Regions from separate parts of the Micromonospora sp. NBC_01740 genome, predicted to be linked through region 2. Evidence: riboswitches for the same ligand, from Rfam matches in the RefSeq annotation. Region 2 holds a riboswitch; the other holds the start of a gene.

Region 1 (7,268 bases), 730 kb from region 2:
GACGAGCAGGCGGGGCGCGGTGGCCAGGGCGGTCGCCACGCTCAGCCGCCGCGCCTCCCCGCCGGAGAGGGTGTACGGGTTGGCGGCGGCGAGTTTCGTCAACCGCAGCCGGGACAGCAGGGTGTCGACGGTGGTCCGGACCGCCGTCTCGGGCTGGCCGGTGCGGCGCGGGCCGAGCGCCAGCTCGTCGAAGACGGTGTTGGTGACGAACTGGTGCTCCGGGTCCTGGAAGACCGAGCCGATCCGGCGGGCCAGTGCCGGGGCGCGCCAGCGGTGCGGGGGCGTGCGGGCGTCGCCACCGGCCAGTGCCGTCGTCGCCGCGATCCGGCCGGCCCCGGGCTTGAGCAGGCCGCCCAGCAGCAGGGCGAGGGTCGACTTGCCGGCCCCGTTGGGCCCGACGACGGCGAGCGCCTCGCCGGCGCGTACCGCCAGGTCGACGGGGGCCAGCCGGGGCGGCAGGCCGAGCCGGTCGGCGGTGAGCAACACGTCGCCGGGCGGCGCGGTCGCGTGGCGGGGCGGTACCGGGCGGCCGGGCACCCAGACGCCCTCGTCGGCGAGCGCGTCGCCGTGCGTACCGAAGACGGCCTCGGGCGTGCCGTCGGCGCGGACGCCGCCGCCGGGTTCGAGCACGACCACCCGGTCGACCAGGGGCAACGACTCGGCGACGCGGTGTTCGACCAGGATCAGCGTGGTGTCGGCGTCGAGCGCGCCGGCCACCGCCGCCCGGATCAGCGCCGCGCCGGTCGGGTCGAGGTTGGCGGTCGGCTCGTCGAGCAGCAGCAGGCCGGGGCGCAGGGCCAGCACCCCGGCCAGGGCGAGCCGCTGCTGCTCGCCGCCGGAGAGCGCGGCCGTGTGGCGGTCCCGGGGGTACGGGAAACCGACCCGAGCCAGCGCCTCGTCGACGCGGGGCCAGATCTCCCCGGCGGGGGTGCCGCGGTTCTCCAACCCGAACGCCACGTCGTCGCCGCTGCGGGCCATCACGAGCTGGGTCTGCGGGTCCTGAAAGACGATGCCGACCCGCTCCCGGCCCTTGCGAGGGTCGAGCCCGTCGATCTCGACGGTGCCCTCCTGCTCGCCCGAGTCCTCGGGCAGCAGCCCGGCCAGCGCGGCGAGCAGCGTGCTCTTGCCGGCCCCGGAGGGCCCCAGCAGCAGCACCCGCTCGCCAACCTCGACGCGCAGGTCCACCCCGCGCACGGCCCAGGCCCGCCGTCCGGCATGCCGCCACCCGAACCCCCGCAACGTCACCGCCCCCACGCCGCCCCCTTCCTTCCTGCCCGCCCGCGGGCGTTGATCATGAGGTTGTTGTCGTTCGGCACGGCGTGTCGTGGCAACAACTTCATGATCAACGCGCCGGGTCGTGGGGGTGGGTGGGTGGGTGGGGAGAGGGGGGTGGGTGGGGAGAGGGGGTGGGTCAGATTGGGGTGCGGTCTCGGGCGGCGGGGAAGCGGTCCAGGGCGCCCGTGGTGGCCAGGGCGCGGGTCAGGGCCCAGCCGCCGGCACCCGCGACGATCGTGGCGCTGACGATGGTGAGGAGGGCGTACGGGATGCGGTAGCTGCCCAGGGCGTACTCGCTGTTCCAGACGAAGAAGTCGAACAGGGCCGCGCCGAGGCCGGTCAGCGCGCCCGCGATCAGCGCGGTGGGCAGCCGGAACGAGCGGTACCGGAACGCGGCGAAGGCCAACTCGGCGCCGAGCCCCTGGATCAGGCCCTGGACGATGGTGACGCCGCCCCACTCCGAGCCGAGCAGCGCGGAGACCGTCGCCGCCACCGCCTCGCAGAAGAGCGCCGCGCCGGGCTTGCGGATCACCAGACCGCCGAGGACGGCCGGGACCAGCCACACGCCGTACATGATCGCCTGGCTGGCGGGGAAGAACGCGAACGCCGGGTCGACGGCCCGCCACAGCAGGCCCCAGGCCCAGAAGATGACGCCGAAGGCCACCGCGATCACGGCCGCGACGACGACATCGACGGTACGCCACCGGGTGGCGGTGTTGTTGTCTCGCATGATTGCTCCCAGTCCCTAACGAGAACCAGGAGAAGACGCACGCCGCGCCCGGAACGTGCCGGACGTCGACGCGGCTGGAGGTCGACCGAACTCCCTGCGCTGGCATTACCCAGATCAGGTTCGAGGGTCTGCGGGCGGTGCCCGCACTCTCAGCGCTGTGCGCTCCCCTGTCGGATGTGAAGTTGTGGCCCGACGCTAACACCTTTGAAGATCATCGGGCAAAGTGATCTTTCCGCAGCTCACCAGCGCAGTCGATCGACGGCGTCGATTCCGGCCCGGTACTCTCGGGCGGCCACTGGGAATCCGGCAGAGGGACACGTACGTGACATCCGAGGCTGACCGCCGCGCGCCGGACGGGTCGCACCCGGGCGCGGTGGGCGTGGCCGCCCCGGGCGTACGCGAGGAGAAGCCGGCGGCGCCCCGCGGCCCGGACCGGCGGGTCGGGTCGGTGGAGGTCCTCGCCGGCCTGCTGATCCTGCTGGTCGTCTTCCGCGAGCCGCTCGCCCGGGCCCTCTCCGCGCCCCGCTTGCAGACCTGGACCACCGTCTTCGTCTCGGTCATGGTGCAGGCGGTGCCGTTCCTGGTCTTCGGGGTGCTGCTCTCCGCGGTGATCGCCGTCTTCGTGCCCCGGTCGTTCTGGGCCCGGGCGCTGCCGCGTCACCCCGCGCTCGCGGTGCCGGTGGCCAGCGCGGCCGGCGTGGTGCTGCCCGGCTGCGAGTGCGGGGCGGTGCCGATCGCCGGGTCGCTGATCCGGCGCGGGGTCACCCCGGCCGCCGCGTTGGCGTTCCTGCTCGCCGCCCCGGCGATCAACCCGATCGTGCTGACCGCCACCGCCGTGGCCTTCCCCGACGACCCGGCGATGGTCCTCGGCCGGGCCGTCGCGAGCCTGCTCGTGGCGATGGTCATGGGCTGGCTGTGGCTGCGCCTCGGCCGGGCCGACTGGATCCGGCTGCCGCGCCGGCCGGAGCTGGACGGCGGCCCGCGCGGGCGGGCGTTCTGGGGGGCGGTCCGGCACGACGTCACGCACGCCGGCGGGTTCCTGGTGATCGGCGCGGCGGCTGCCGCCACGATCAACGTCGTGGTGCCGGAGCGCTGGTTGCAGACCCTCGCCGACGAGCCGGTGCTGTCGGTGCTCGCGCTGGCCGCGCTCGCCGTGCTGCTCTCCCTCTGCTCCGAGGCGGACGCCTTCGTCGCCGCCTCGCTGTCGCAGTTCTCGCTGACCTCCCGACTGGTCTTCCTGGTGGTGGGGCCGATGGTCGACCTCAAGCTCATCTCGATGCAGGCCGGAGTCTTCGGCCGGCGGTTCGCGCTGCGGTTCGCCCCGACCACCTTCGCGGTGGCCGTCGCGGTGGCCGCCGTGACCGGGGCGGTGCTGCTGTGAACCGGCAGGCGCAGGCCGTCGTCCTGCTGCTGCTCGGCGGCGCGGTGGTCCGGGCCAGCCTCACCGACCTGCACCTGCGCTACGTCAAGGAGGGGCTGCGGCCCTTCCTGATCGCCGCCGGCCTGCTGCTGGTGGCCGCTGCGGTCATGACCCTCTTCTACGAGCTGCGCCCGCTCCTGCGGCGCACGCCCGCCGGCCACCACGACGGCCCGGCCGGTGGGTGGCGGCCCCGGCGCACACCCGGCCCCGAGGCTCACGGCGACGGCTACGACGGGCACGGCGGTGACGACGGGCACGGCCACCACGAGCCGCGGGTCGGCTGGCTGCTGATCCTGCCCGTGCTGGGCCTGCTGCTGGTCGCCCCGCCGGCCCTGGGCTCGTACGCGGCCGGGCAGGCCGGCACCGCCGTCACCACCCGGCAGCAGCCGTCCGACTATCCGCCGCTGCCCGCCGGCGACCCGGTGCGGGTGACCGTGCTCGACTACGCCTCCCGGGCCCTGTTCGACCGGGGCACCTCGATCGGCGAGCGCCGGGTCCAGCTGACCGGCTTCGTCACCACCGGCCCCGACGGCCGGCCGCTGCTGGCCCGGATGGTGCTCTCCTGCTGCGCCGCCGACGGGCGGCCGGTCAAGCTGGGCCTGACCGGCGCGGCCCCCGACGGGCTCGCCGACGACACCTGGATCGAGGTGACGGGCCGCTACAGCGACCGCATCGCCCGCGACCCGGTCAACGACGCCGAGATTCCCTACCTGGACGTGGAGTCCTGGCGGCAGGTGCCCGTCCCCCGGCAACAGTACGAGTGACAGGTGGGCCCGGCAGTCCCGGGCGGCCAGGTGCGGCGCTGGGTAGGCTCACGATCATGCGGATCGAGGCCCGGGGGTTCACGTTCGACGTCCGTGTCGGCGGACCGGAGGGCGGCACGCCCGTCCTGCTGCTGCACGGCTTCCCCCAGCACGGCGGGGAGTTCGACGACGTGGTGCCCGCGCTGCACGCCGCGGGCCTGCGCACGTACGCGCCGGACCAGCGCGGCTACTCGCCGGGCGCGCGGCCCGAGGCGGTCGAGGCGTACCGGCTGCCGGAACTGGTCGCCGACGCGGTGGGCGTACTCGACGCGTTGGGCGTCGACGCGGCGCACCTGGTGGGGCACGACTGGGGCGCGGTCGTCGCCTGGGCCGTCGCGGCCCACCATCCCGAGCGGGTCCGCACGCTGACCGCGGTCTCCGTGCCGCACCCCGCCGCCATGGCGTGGGCGCTGGCCGAGGACGCGGGGCAGAAGGCGCGCTCGGCGTACATGACGGTGTTCCGCAAGCCGGGCACGGCGGAGAAGGCGCTGCTGGTGCTGGGCGCGACCGGGCTGCGCCGGATGCTGCACGGGGTCGGCGACGACGCGCGGGTGGCCGCGTACGCGGACCCGATGCGCGAGCCGGGCGCGCTGACCGCCGCCCTGAACTGGTACCGCGCGATGTCCCGCCGGGACCTGGCCGCCACCGGGCCGGTGGCGGTGCCGACCACGTACGTGTGGAGCGGTCGCGACATCGCGATCGGCCGGACCGCCGCCGAGGCGTGCGCCGAGCACGTGACCGCCGACTACCGCTTCGTCGAGCTGCCCCGGGTGAGCCACTGGATCCCCGACGAGGCGCCCGCCGCGCTGGCCGAGGCGATCCTGGCCCGGGTGCACGACCCGGTCTGACCTTCCCCGCGACACCGGCCGGCGGACGCCGGGCCCACCCCTGACGGAGGTACGACATGGACCGAGCAGACACGACGGTGAAGGCCGAGGACTTCCTGGCCGTGGTGACCGACACGATGCACCGGGTCGCCGAGAGCCAGCGCGAGGCGGTGGGGCGGGCCGCCGACCTGATCGCCGAGGCGGTACGCGCCGACGGCGTGGTCCACGCGTTCGGCACCGGCCACTCCGAGGCGCTGGCCATGGAGATCGCCGGGCGGGCCGGCGGGCTGGTCCCGACGAACCGCATCGCCCTGCGGGACCTGGTGCTGCGCGGTGGCGCCCCGGCCGACGTGCTCGGGCCGCTGCTGGAGCGCGACCCGTCGGTGGCGCACCGTCTCTACGAGCTGGCTCCCGTCAGCCCCCGGGACGTCTTCGTGCTCGCCTCCAACTCCGGCGTGAACGGCGCCATGGTGGAGTTCGCGTCGCTGGTCAGGGAGAAGGGCCACGGGCTGGTCGCGATCACCTCGGCGCAGCACTCCGGGCAGATGACCTCGCGCCACCCGTCGGGACGCAAGCTCGCCGACTTCGCCGACGTGGTGCTCGACAACGGCGCCCCGTACGGCGACGCGACGCTGCCACTGCCCGGGGGCGGTGCGGTCGGCGCGGTCTCGTCGATCACCGCGGCGCTACTGGCGCAGCAGATCACCGTCGAGGTGGTGGCGCGGCTGCTGGCGGCGGGGGAGCGGCCCCCGGTCTACCTGTCGGCCAACATCGCCGGGGGCGACGAGCACAACAACGCCCTCGAGGCCCGGTACGCGGGCCGGATCCGCCGCGGCTCCTGACGGGTTGTGGCTACGGTCGGCCGCATCATGGTCGATACGGAACCGGCGCGTCAGACAGTGACGTGAGTCGGTTTCGCGCGTCGACGGGTGGGGCATCAGCGATGCTGCCGCCGGCCGCCCCCGCCGGCAGTACCGTCTGACCGGAGGTAGCGTGTGTCCAAGGAAACCGAGAAGCAGCGCTGGCAGCGCAACTTCGCCGACCTGCTCCAGGAGCTTCGGGTCGCCCAGACCGGCGTGCAGATCCTCTTCGCGTTCCTGCTCACCCTGCCGTTCAGCAATGGCTTCACCCGTACGAGTGGCTTCCAGAAGGACGTCTACATCGTCGCGTTGCTGGCCGCGGCCGCGGCCACCGCGATGATCATCTCTCCGGTGGCGTTCCACCGCGCGCTGTTCCGGCAGGGCCGCAAGCCGGAGCTGGTCCGGTTCGCCCACCGGATGGCCAGCGGCGGGCTCGCCTTCATGCTGATCTCGATGGTCAGCGCGGTGCTGCTGATCACCGACTTCGTGCTGGACCGGAGCATCGCCCTGGTGCTCAGCGGCCTCACCGGCCTCTGGTTCCTCACCTTCTGGGCGTTCCTGCCGTTCTCCCGCCGCAACTGGGGCGACGACGACACCGACGACGACGACGAGAATGAGCCACGGTCCCTCAGCGACTGACGAAGGTCGACACGGCTCGATATTTACCAATCGCTACCCCTGGGTAACACCCGGGGGTAGCGTGCTGTTCGTCGAGCACGTTGACGCATCCGGACCGAGGTTCGAGGGGGCCGCCGTGACCGCGACACACAACAGCCGACCCGCGCCCGACGGATCAGGCGCCGACCAGCCGCCGCCGTCGGCCGACGCCCCGCCTGCCGCCGCCGACACCCCGCCCGCGACCGCCGGCAATGCGCCTGCGGCCGCCGACGCCCCGCCCGCGGCCGGTGCGGCCGGGCCCCTGCCGACCGAGGCCGGTCAGGTCTCCGAGAAGGAGGCCCGACAGGTCGCCGAGGCGGCCCGGGAGTCCACCTGGGATCGTCCCAGCTTCGGCAAGGAACTCTTCCTCGGCCGGTTCCGGCTCGACCTGATCAACCCTTGGCCGCGCTCCGACCCGGCGGACGTCGCCCGCGCCGACGAGTTCCTCGGCCGGTTCCGAGAATTCCTCACCTCCGACGTGGACGGTGCCGCGATCGAGCGGGACGCGTCCATCCCGGACGAGGTGTTCCAAGGAATGGCCCGGCTCGGCGCGTTCGGCATGAAGATCGACCGGTCGTACGGCGGGCTCGGGCTCAGCAACCTGCACTACTGCCGGGCGCTCATGCTGGCCGGCTCGGTCAGCCCGGCGATCGGCGCGCTGCTCTCGGCGCACCAGTCGATCGGGGTGCCGCAACC
Region 2 (7,852 bases):
AGAATTGTCGACGTGACCGGCGAACACTACTTCACCGCTGAACCCACGACCGCCGCCAACCCGCGCGAGGTCGAGTTCTCCGTCGCCGGCCGCGACTACACCCTGGCCTCCTCCGCCGGCGTCTTCTCCGCCGCCCGCCTCGACCCCGGCACGGCGGTGCTGCTGCGCAAGGCCGACCTGCCGTCCGCCGGGTCCACCGGCGCCCTGCTCGACCTCGGCTGCGGCTTCGGCCCGATCACCTGCGTACTCGCCAGTTCCGCCCCCACGGCGACCGTGTGGGCCGTCGACGTCAACGAACGGGCCCGGGAACTCACCGCGGCCAACGCCGCCCGGGTCGGCGCGGCCGACCGGGTACGCGTCGCCGCGCCGGACGACGTACCCGCCGAGCTGACCTTCGCGGAGATCTGGTCCAACCCCCCGATCCACGTCGGCAAGGACGAGCTGCACGCCATCCTGCTGCGCTGGCTGCCCCGGCTCGCCCCGGACGGCGTCGCCTGGCTGGTGGTGGCCCGCTATCTCGGCGGGGACTCGTTGCAGCGCTGGCTGGTCGAGCAGGGCTGGCAGGTGGGGCGCCACGCCAGCCAGAAGGGCTACCGGGTGCTGCGGGTCACCCGGTAATTGATTGGGCCGCCCGGCCCGTGCTCGGGCAGGATGCCGACGTGGGATACGTGGACGTGGCAGCGGTCGGGCACATCCTTCCCGACGGCCGGGAGCTCTTCTCCGACGTGTCGTTCCGGGTCGGTGAGGGTGCCAAGGTGGCCCTGGTCGGGCCGAACGGCGCGGGCAAGACGACGTTGCTGCGGATGGTCGCCGAGGACCTGCCGGTGAAGACCGGCGCGATCGCGCGCGCCGGCGGGCTGGGCGTGATGCGCCAGTTCATCGGGATGATCGGCGACGAGTCGACGCTGGCCGACCTGGCCCTGTCGCTGGCCCCGCCCGTGCTGCGCGACGCCGGCCGCCGGCTGGTCGAGACCGAGGAGGCCATGCGCGCCGCCGAGGTCCGCGGCAAGTACAGCACCGCCGCCGGCAAGGCCCAGCTGGCGTACGCGGACGCGCTCGCGGCCTGGGGCGAGGTCGGCGGGTACGACGCCGAGGTGCTCTTCGACACGGTCGCCACCATCGTGCTCGGTCTGCCCTGGGAGAGCGCCCGGGAACGACCCGTCCGGACCCTCTCCGGCGGCCAGCAGAAGCGCTTCGCCCTCGAACTGCTGCTGCGCGGCCCCGACGAGGTGCTGCTCCTCGACGAGCCGGACAACTTCCTCGACGTGCCCGGCAAACGGTGGCTGGAAGGGCGGCTGCGGGAGTCGACCAAGTCGGTGCTCTACGTCTCGCACGACCGGGAACTGCTCGCCCAGACCGCCGACCGGGTGGTCGCCGTGGAGGGCGGCAGCGCCTGGGTGCACCCGGGTGGCTTCGCGAGCTGGCACTCCGCCCGGCTGGCCCGGCACGCCCGCCTCGACGAGCTGCGCAGGCGGTGGGACGAGGAACACCAGAAGCTGCGCGAGCTGATGCTGATGTACAAGCAGAAGGCCGCGTACAACGACGGGCTGGCGTCGCGCTACCAGGCCGCGCAGACCCGGTTGCGCAAGTTCGAGGAGGCCGGGCCGCCGCCCGTACCGCCGAAGGACCAGGACATCCGGATGCAGCTCACCGGCGGGCGGACCGGCAAGCGCGCGGTGATCTGCGACCAGCTGGAGCTCGACGGCCTGACCTTCCCGTTCGACCTGGAGATCTGGTACGGCGACCGGGTCGCGGTGCTCGGCGCCAACGGCACGGGCAAGTCGCACTTCCTGCGGCTGCTCGCCCGGGGCGGCACCGACCCCGACCCGGCCAACGGGCCGGTCGACGGCGCCGCCGCGCTCGCGCCGGTGGTGCACGACGGGGTGGCCCGGCTCGGCGCGCGCGTGCGCCCCGGGCACTTCTCGCAGACCCACGACCGGCCGGAACTGATGACGAAGACCCTCGTCGAGATCCTCTGGCGGGGCGACGAGCACCGGACCGGCATGGACCGGCACGCCGCGATGGCGGCGCTGAGCCGGTACGAGCTGGCGGGGCAGGGCGACCAGCGCTTCGGCACGCTCTCCGGCGGTCAGCAGGCGCGCTTCCTGGTGCTGCTGCTGGAGCTCTCCGGCGCGACGCTGCTGCTGCTCGACGAGCCCACCGACAACCTCGACCTGGCCTCGGCGGAGGCGCTGGAGGCCGGGCTGACCGCGTTCGAGGGGACCGTGGTGGCGGTGACCCACGACCGCTGGTTCACCCGCACCTTCGACCGGTTCGTGCTCTTCCGGGGCGACAACGAGGTGGTGGAGACACCGGAGCCGGTCTGGGACGTGGCGTGATCCCCACCGACCTGGCCGACCGCCTCTGCGCCGTCGACGGGGTCGTCGCCGTCGCGCTCGGCGGCAGCCGGGCCCGCGGCGAGCACGGGCCCGACTCCGACTGGGACCTCGGCCTCTACTACCGGGGCGAGCTGGACGTGCCGGGGCTGCGCGCCGTCGCCGCCTCGGTGGCCGACGAGGCGGTCGAGCTGACCCCGCCCGGTGGGTGGGGGCCCTGGGTCGACGGCGGCGGATGGCTGCGGATCGGCGGGGCGGCCGTCGACTGGATCTACCGCGACCTCGACCGGGTGCACCGGATCTGGGCCGACTGCCGGGCCGGCCGCTACGAGGTCGGCGTGCAGGCCGGGCACCCGCTCGGCTTCTACTCGTCCGCCTACGCCGGCGAGGTGGCGTACTGCCGGGTGCTCGGCGACCCGACCGGTGAGCTGACCGCGCTGCGGGAGGAGACGCTCGCGTACCCGCCCGCCCTGGCCGACGCGCTGACCGCCGGCGGCTGGGAGGCCCGCTTCCTGATCGGCGGCGCGGCCAAGGCCGCCGTGGCCGGCGACAGCGGGTACGTGGCCGGCTGCCTGTTCCGGGTGGTCGGCGTACTCGCCCAGGTGCTGCACGCCCGGGCCGGGCGGTGGCTGGTCAACGAGAAGGGCATGATCGCCTCCGCCGGGCGGCTGCCGGGCGTGCCGCCCGACTTCACCGGGCGGGCGCAGGCGCTGCTGGGCGGGGTCGGGCACACGCCGGACGAGCTGGCCGGCACGCTCGCCGCCGCTCGCCGGCTCGTCGCCGACGTGCTCGACTGACGGTCCGCCAATCCGCCGGCCCTCGCCGATCCGCCGGCCCCCGCCGGTCCCCGCCGGCCTGCTGCCCGCTTCGAGGTACACGGTGCGCGCCGGGCTGGCGGGCATAGGGTGGATCACGTGACTGAGATGACCTACCGCCGGTTGGGCGACTCCGGGCTCGTGGTGTCCGTGGTCGGCATCGGCTGCAACAACTTCGGCCGCAAGCTCGACCTCGACGGCACCCGGGCGGTGGTCGACGCCGCGCTCGACGCCGGGATCAACTTCTTCGACACCGCCGACATCTACGGAGAGCCGCAGGGCGGCTCCGAGGAACTGCTGGGCCAGGCGCTCAAGGGCCGGCGCGACGACGTGGTGGTGGCCACCAAGTTCGGCATGGACATGAACGGGATGAACGGCCCCGACTTCGGCGCCCGGGGCGCCCGCCGCTACATCGCCCGGGCGGTGGAGGCGTCGCTGCGCCGGCTCGGCACCGACCACATCGACCTCTACCAGATGCACGAACCCGACCCGGGCACCCCGATCGACGAGACGCTCGCCGCGCTCGACGACCTCGTCCGCGCCGGCAAGGTCCGCTACCTGGGCAACTCCAACTTCGCCGGCTGGCAGATCGCCGACGCCGACTGGGTGGCCTCGTCGAACGGCCGATCCCGGTTCATCAGCGCACAGAACCACTACAGCCTGCTGGAGCGCGGCGCCGAGGCCGAGGTGGTGCCGGCGTGCGAGCGCTTCGGCCTCGGGCTGCTGCCGTTCTTCCCGCTCGCCAACGGGCTGCTCACCGGCAAGTACAAGCGCAACGAGGCCCCGCCGGCCGGCAGCCGCCTCGCCGGTGGCGGCCGGTACGCCCAGCGGCTCGCTGCCGCCGACTGGGACACCATCGAGGCGATCGAGGCGTACGCCGCCGAGCGCGGGCTGTCGATGCTCCAGGTGGCCATCGGCGGGCTGGCCGCCCAGCCGGCGGTGACCTCGGTGATCGCCGGCGCCACCACGCCCGAGCAGGTACGCGCCAACGCGGCGGCGGGCACCTGGCAGCCCACCGACGAGGACCTCGAAGCCCTGCGCGCGACTTTCTGAGCCACGTCGACGCCGTCCGGGCGCCGCAGCACTGCGGCACCGGTGGCGGTGCGGCACCGGTGGCGGTGCGCTACCCGTCGCCCGGCGACCGTTGGCTGTGGGGTCTGTGGGTGGCTGAGTGGACTCACGGGTGTCACCGGGCCTCGGAGACACCCGCCATGTTCCACCGATGCCGATGCCGGTGCCGATGCCCGGGAGCGGGGGACACACCCCTACCGCACCCGTCGGTGGAACGTCATGGGCGTCAAGGGGCGGCGGAGGCACCCATGGTGTTCCACCGGGCCGGCCGGCCACCCGGCTACTCGGCCGGCCGCTGGGCCTACCTACCGGCTACCGGGGTGGCCGGTTGCCGGGGTGGCTGGTTGGCCGTGGCTTGGCGGCGAGGGGTCAGGCGGAGGGGTGGCGCTCGCGGAGGGCCTGGCTCACCAGGGCGACGGTGCGGGTGGGGTGTCGGAGCACGTCGTCGGCGGTGAAGCGGAGGACGATCCAGCCGGCCGCGCGCAGGGCGTTCAGTCGGGCGACGTCCTGGCGGAAGTGGGCGCGCTCGCGGTGGTGGTCGCCGTCGTACTCGACCGCGACGCGCAGGGTCGGCCACGCCAGGTCCGCCCGACCGACGAAGCGCCCGTCGGCGTTACGAACGTCGTGCTGGGCGATCGCGGGTGGCAACCCCGCGTCGAGCAGGAGCAGCCGTAGGCGGGTCTCCATCGGGGACTCGGCCAGCGGCTCCGCCAGCGCCAGGATCTCCCGCAGCAGGGGCAGGCCGGGCCAGCCGGGCCGTGCGTCGGCGTACGCGCGTAGTGCGGCGAGTTTCACCACCCGGCGGTGCAGCAGCGCGTCAACGGCGACCAGGGCCTCGTCCCGAGGGACCCGGCGGCCCAGGTCGAAGGCGGTGCGCAGGGGAGTGGTGACGGGCAGCCCGCCGAGGCGGGTGCGATCGGAATCCGGCACCATCGACCGGTTCACCCGAAGACGGGGTGGGCGCGCATCCGCGCGGCGCGTGGCAGCAGCACGGTGACCGGCGCGTCCCGGCGAAGCAGGTCGACGCCCCACAGGTACGCGGCGCTGCGGCCGGCGATCGCCCCGCCGACCGGCAGCGACAGTGCGACCGCGTCGCACCACATCCGGTGGTCGTCCGCCCGATAGCCGTCACGGTGCACGTGGACGTCGGGCAGGAGGCGCTGCCAGGACGGCCCGCGCAGCATCGTCCGGGTCAGGAGGCCGTCGGCGATGGCGGCGCTGGCCCGGAACGGCAGGAAGGCCAGGCAGCGTGGTACCCGGGCGGCGGAGGGCATCCGGACAGCATCGCGTGACGGGACGGTCACGCGCCGCCCCGTCCCTCGGGTTCGGGCGGTCGATGTGAAATCCGCGTCCTGACCTTGGCGGATCCGGCGATCCGTCGTACGGTGACACCCGCAAGTGACCCACGGGAGCCCGGTGGACCGGGCTGAGAGGGGGGCTGTCAGCCCCCGACCGTCGAACCTGATCCGGGTAATGCCGGCGCAGGGAGGAGTGTTGCCGTGCCGTCCCTCGGGCGACTGCATCTGATCACCGACACCCGACCCGGGCGGGACCCGCTCACGGTGCTGCGGGCCGCCCTCGCGGTGGCCCGCGCGGAACTGGTCGTGCAGGTCCGCGTCGAGGACGACGCCACCGACCGGGAGGCGTACGACCTGACCCGTCGGGTGGTCGCGCTCTGTGCCCCGTACGACGTCACCTGCCTGGTGAACGACCGGCTGCACGTGGCGCTGGCGGCCGGTGCCGCCGGTGGGCACGTCGGCGCGGACGACCTGCCGGTCGGGGCGGCCCGCGGGGTGCTCGGCGCGGCCGCCGTGCTCGGCGCCACCGCCCGCGAGCCGGGGACGGCCGCCGAGGCGGTCGCCGCCGGGGCCAGCTACCTGGGCGTGGGCCCCTGCCACGCCACCGGCACCAAGACGGGGCTGCCGGCGCCGATCGGCCCGGCCGGGGTACGCGCCGTCGCCGACGCCGTGGACGTGCCGGTCGTCGCGATCGGCGGCGTGACCGCCGCGCGGGTGCCCGCGCTGCTGGCCGCCGGGGCGTACGGGGTGGCGGTGGTGGGGGCGCTCTCCGGGGCGGCGGATCCGGGTCGGGCGACGGCGGAGCTGCTGGGAGCGCTGGGGTGCTGAACCGACCGGACGTCGCCGTGGTGGGGGCGGGACCGGTCGGGCTGGCGATCGCCTGGCGCTGCGCGCAGCGCGGACTGCGGGTCGTCGTGCACGATCCCGCCCCGGGCTCCGGCGCGTCCCACGTCGCCGCCGGGATGCTCGCCCCGGTCGCCGAGGCGTACTTCGGCGAGCACGAGCTGACCGGGCTGCTGACTGCCTCCGCCGCCCGCTGGCCGGCGTTCGCCGCCGAGCTGACCGCCGCCGCCGGCGTGGACATCGGCTACCGGACCGAGGGCACGCTGATGGTCGGGCTGACCGCCGACGACCTGGCCGAGGCGCGGCGGCTGTGGGCGTACCAGCAGGGGATCGGGCTGCCGGTGACGCCGCTGCGCCCCACGGCGCTGCGGGACCGCGAGCCGGCGCTGGCACCCCGGGTGCGCGGCGGCGCGCTCGCCGAAACCGACCACCAGGTCGACCCGCGCCGGCTCGTGCCCGCGCTGCGCACGGCCGCCGAGCGGGCCGGCGCCACGCTGGTGCCCGCCGCCGTGCGCTCCCTGTCCGACGTGGACGCCGCGGTCACCGTGGTCGCGGCCGGCTGCGGCGCGGCGGCCCTGACGGGGCTGCCCGTGCGGCCGGTGAAGGGGCAGGTGGTCCGGCTCCACGCGCCCGGCGGCGGCGCGCCGGGCTTCCGGCACGTCATCCGGGGGTACGCCGACGGCGAGCACGTCTACCTCGTGCCCCGCGCCGACGGGGAGGTGGTGGTGGGCGCGACCGTCGAGGAGCGCTCCGACACCGACGTGTCCGCCGGGGCGGTGCTGCGCCTGCTCCGCGCCGCCGTCGACCTGCTGCCCGAGCTGGCCGAGTACGACCTGGTGGAGACACTCGCCGGCCTGCGCCCCGGCACCCCCGACAACGCCCCGATCCTCGGCCCGCTGCCCGGCCGGCCCGACGTGGTCGCCGCCACCGGACACCACCGGCACGGCATCGTGCTCACCCCGGTCACCGCCGACCTGATCGCCGAGCTGGTCGTCACGGGTGCGGCGGACCCACTGCTCGCCCCCTTCACCCCGGCCCGGTTCCCGCCGCCGGTCACCCCGCCGCCGGTGGCCGGTGTGCCGCCGGCAGCAGGGCTCCGCGACCCGCAGCAGCGGCCCGGGCAGCCGGCGCCGGGGTCCGGCGCGACGCGGGCGGCCGGGTCGGGGCCGGTGGTGGGCGCGACGCCGGCGACCGGTGCGGTGCCGGTGGCCGGGGCGATGCGGGCGTCCGGCGGGGAACCGGGCGTCATGGCCGCCGATGGTCGGTCCGGCCCCCTGTCGACCGAGGAGGAGCACACGTGGAACTGACGGTGAACGGTGCCGGGCGCAGCCTGCCCGGCGGCTCGACCGTGGCGGACCTGGTCCGCGCGGTCACCGACCAGCAGCGCGGCCTCGCCGTCGCGGTCAACGGGGAGGTGGTGCCGCGTACGGGCTGGCCGGCGACCGTGCTGCGCGACGGTGACCGCGTCGAGGTGCTCAGCGCCGCCCAG

The links. A riboswitch is a leader RNA that binds a small molecule or an ion and turns the genes downstream of it on or off. The one in region 2 is predicted to bind thiamine pyrophosphate.
Region 1: it holds a riboswitch for thiamine pyrophosphate, as region 2 does, so the genes downstream of both, OG989_RS31470 (ECF transporter S component) here and thiE (thiamine phosphate synthase) in region 2, are expected to answer to the same signal.

The regions. Positions count from the first base shown of each region.
Region 1 is NZ_CP109150.1:7,224,530-7,231,797, reverse strand. Features, by position in the region: gene OG989_RS31475 (ABC transporter ATP-binding protein) at 1-1,254, opposite strand, end outside; gene OG989_RS31470 (ECF transporter S component) at 1,412-2,005, opposite strand; TPP riboswitch at 2,079-2,184, opposite strand; gene OG989_RS31465 (permease) at 2,385-3,386, shown strand; gene OG989_RS31460 (TIGR03943 family putative permease subunit) at 3,383-4,189, shown strand; gene OG989_RS31455 (alpha/beta fold hydrolase) at 4,246-5,076, shown strand; gene OG989_RS31450 (sugar isomerase domain-containing protein) at 5,133-5,897, shown strand; gene OG989_RS31445 (DUF6328 family protein) at 6,051-6,554, shown strand; gene OG989_RS31440 (acyl-CoA dehydrogenase family protein) at 6,835-7,268, shown strand, end outside.
Region 2 is NZ_CP109150.1:633,938-641,789, reverse strand. Features, by position in the region: gene OG989_RS02845 (class I SAM-dependent methyltransferase) at 13-618, shown strand; gene OG989_RS02840 (ABC-F family ATP-binding cassette domain-containing protein) at 660-2,339, shown strand; gene OG989_RS02835 (nucleotidyltransferase domain-containing protein) at 2,336-3,133, shown strand; gene OG989_RS02830 (aldo/keto reductase) at 3,242-4,204, shown strand; gene OG989_RS02825 (endonuclease domain-containing protein) at 4,592-5,155, opposite strand; gene OG989_RS02820 (hypothetical protein) at 5,164-5,496, opposite strand; TPP riboswitch at 5,619-5,727, shown strand; gene thiE (thiamine phosphate synthase) at 5,722-6,348, shown strand; partial or broken gene thiO (glycine oxidase ThiO) at 6,342-7,469, shown strand; gene thiS (sulfur carrier protein ThiS) at 7,661-7,852, shown strand, end outside.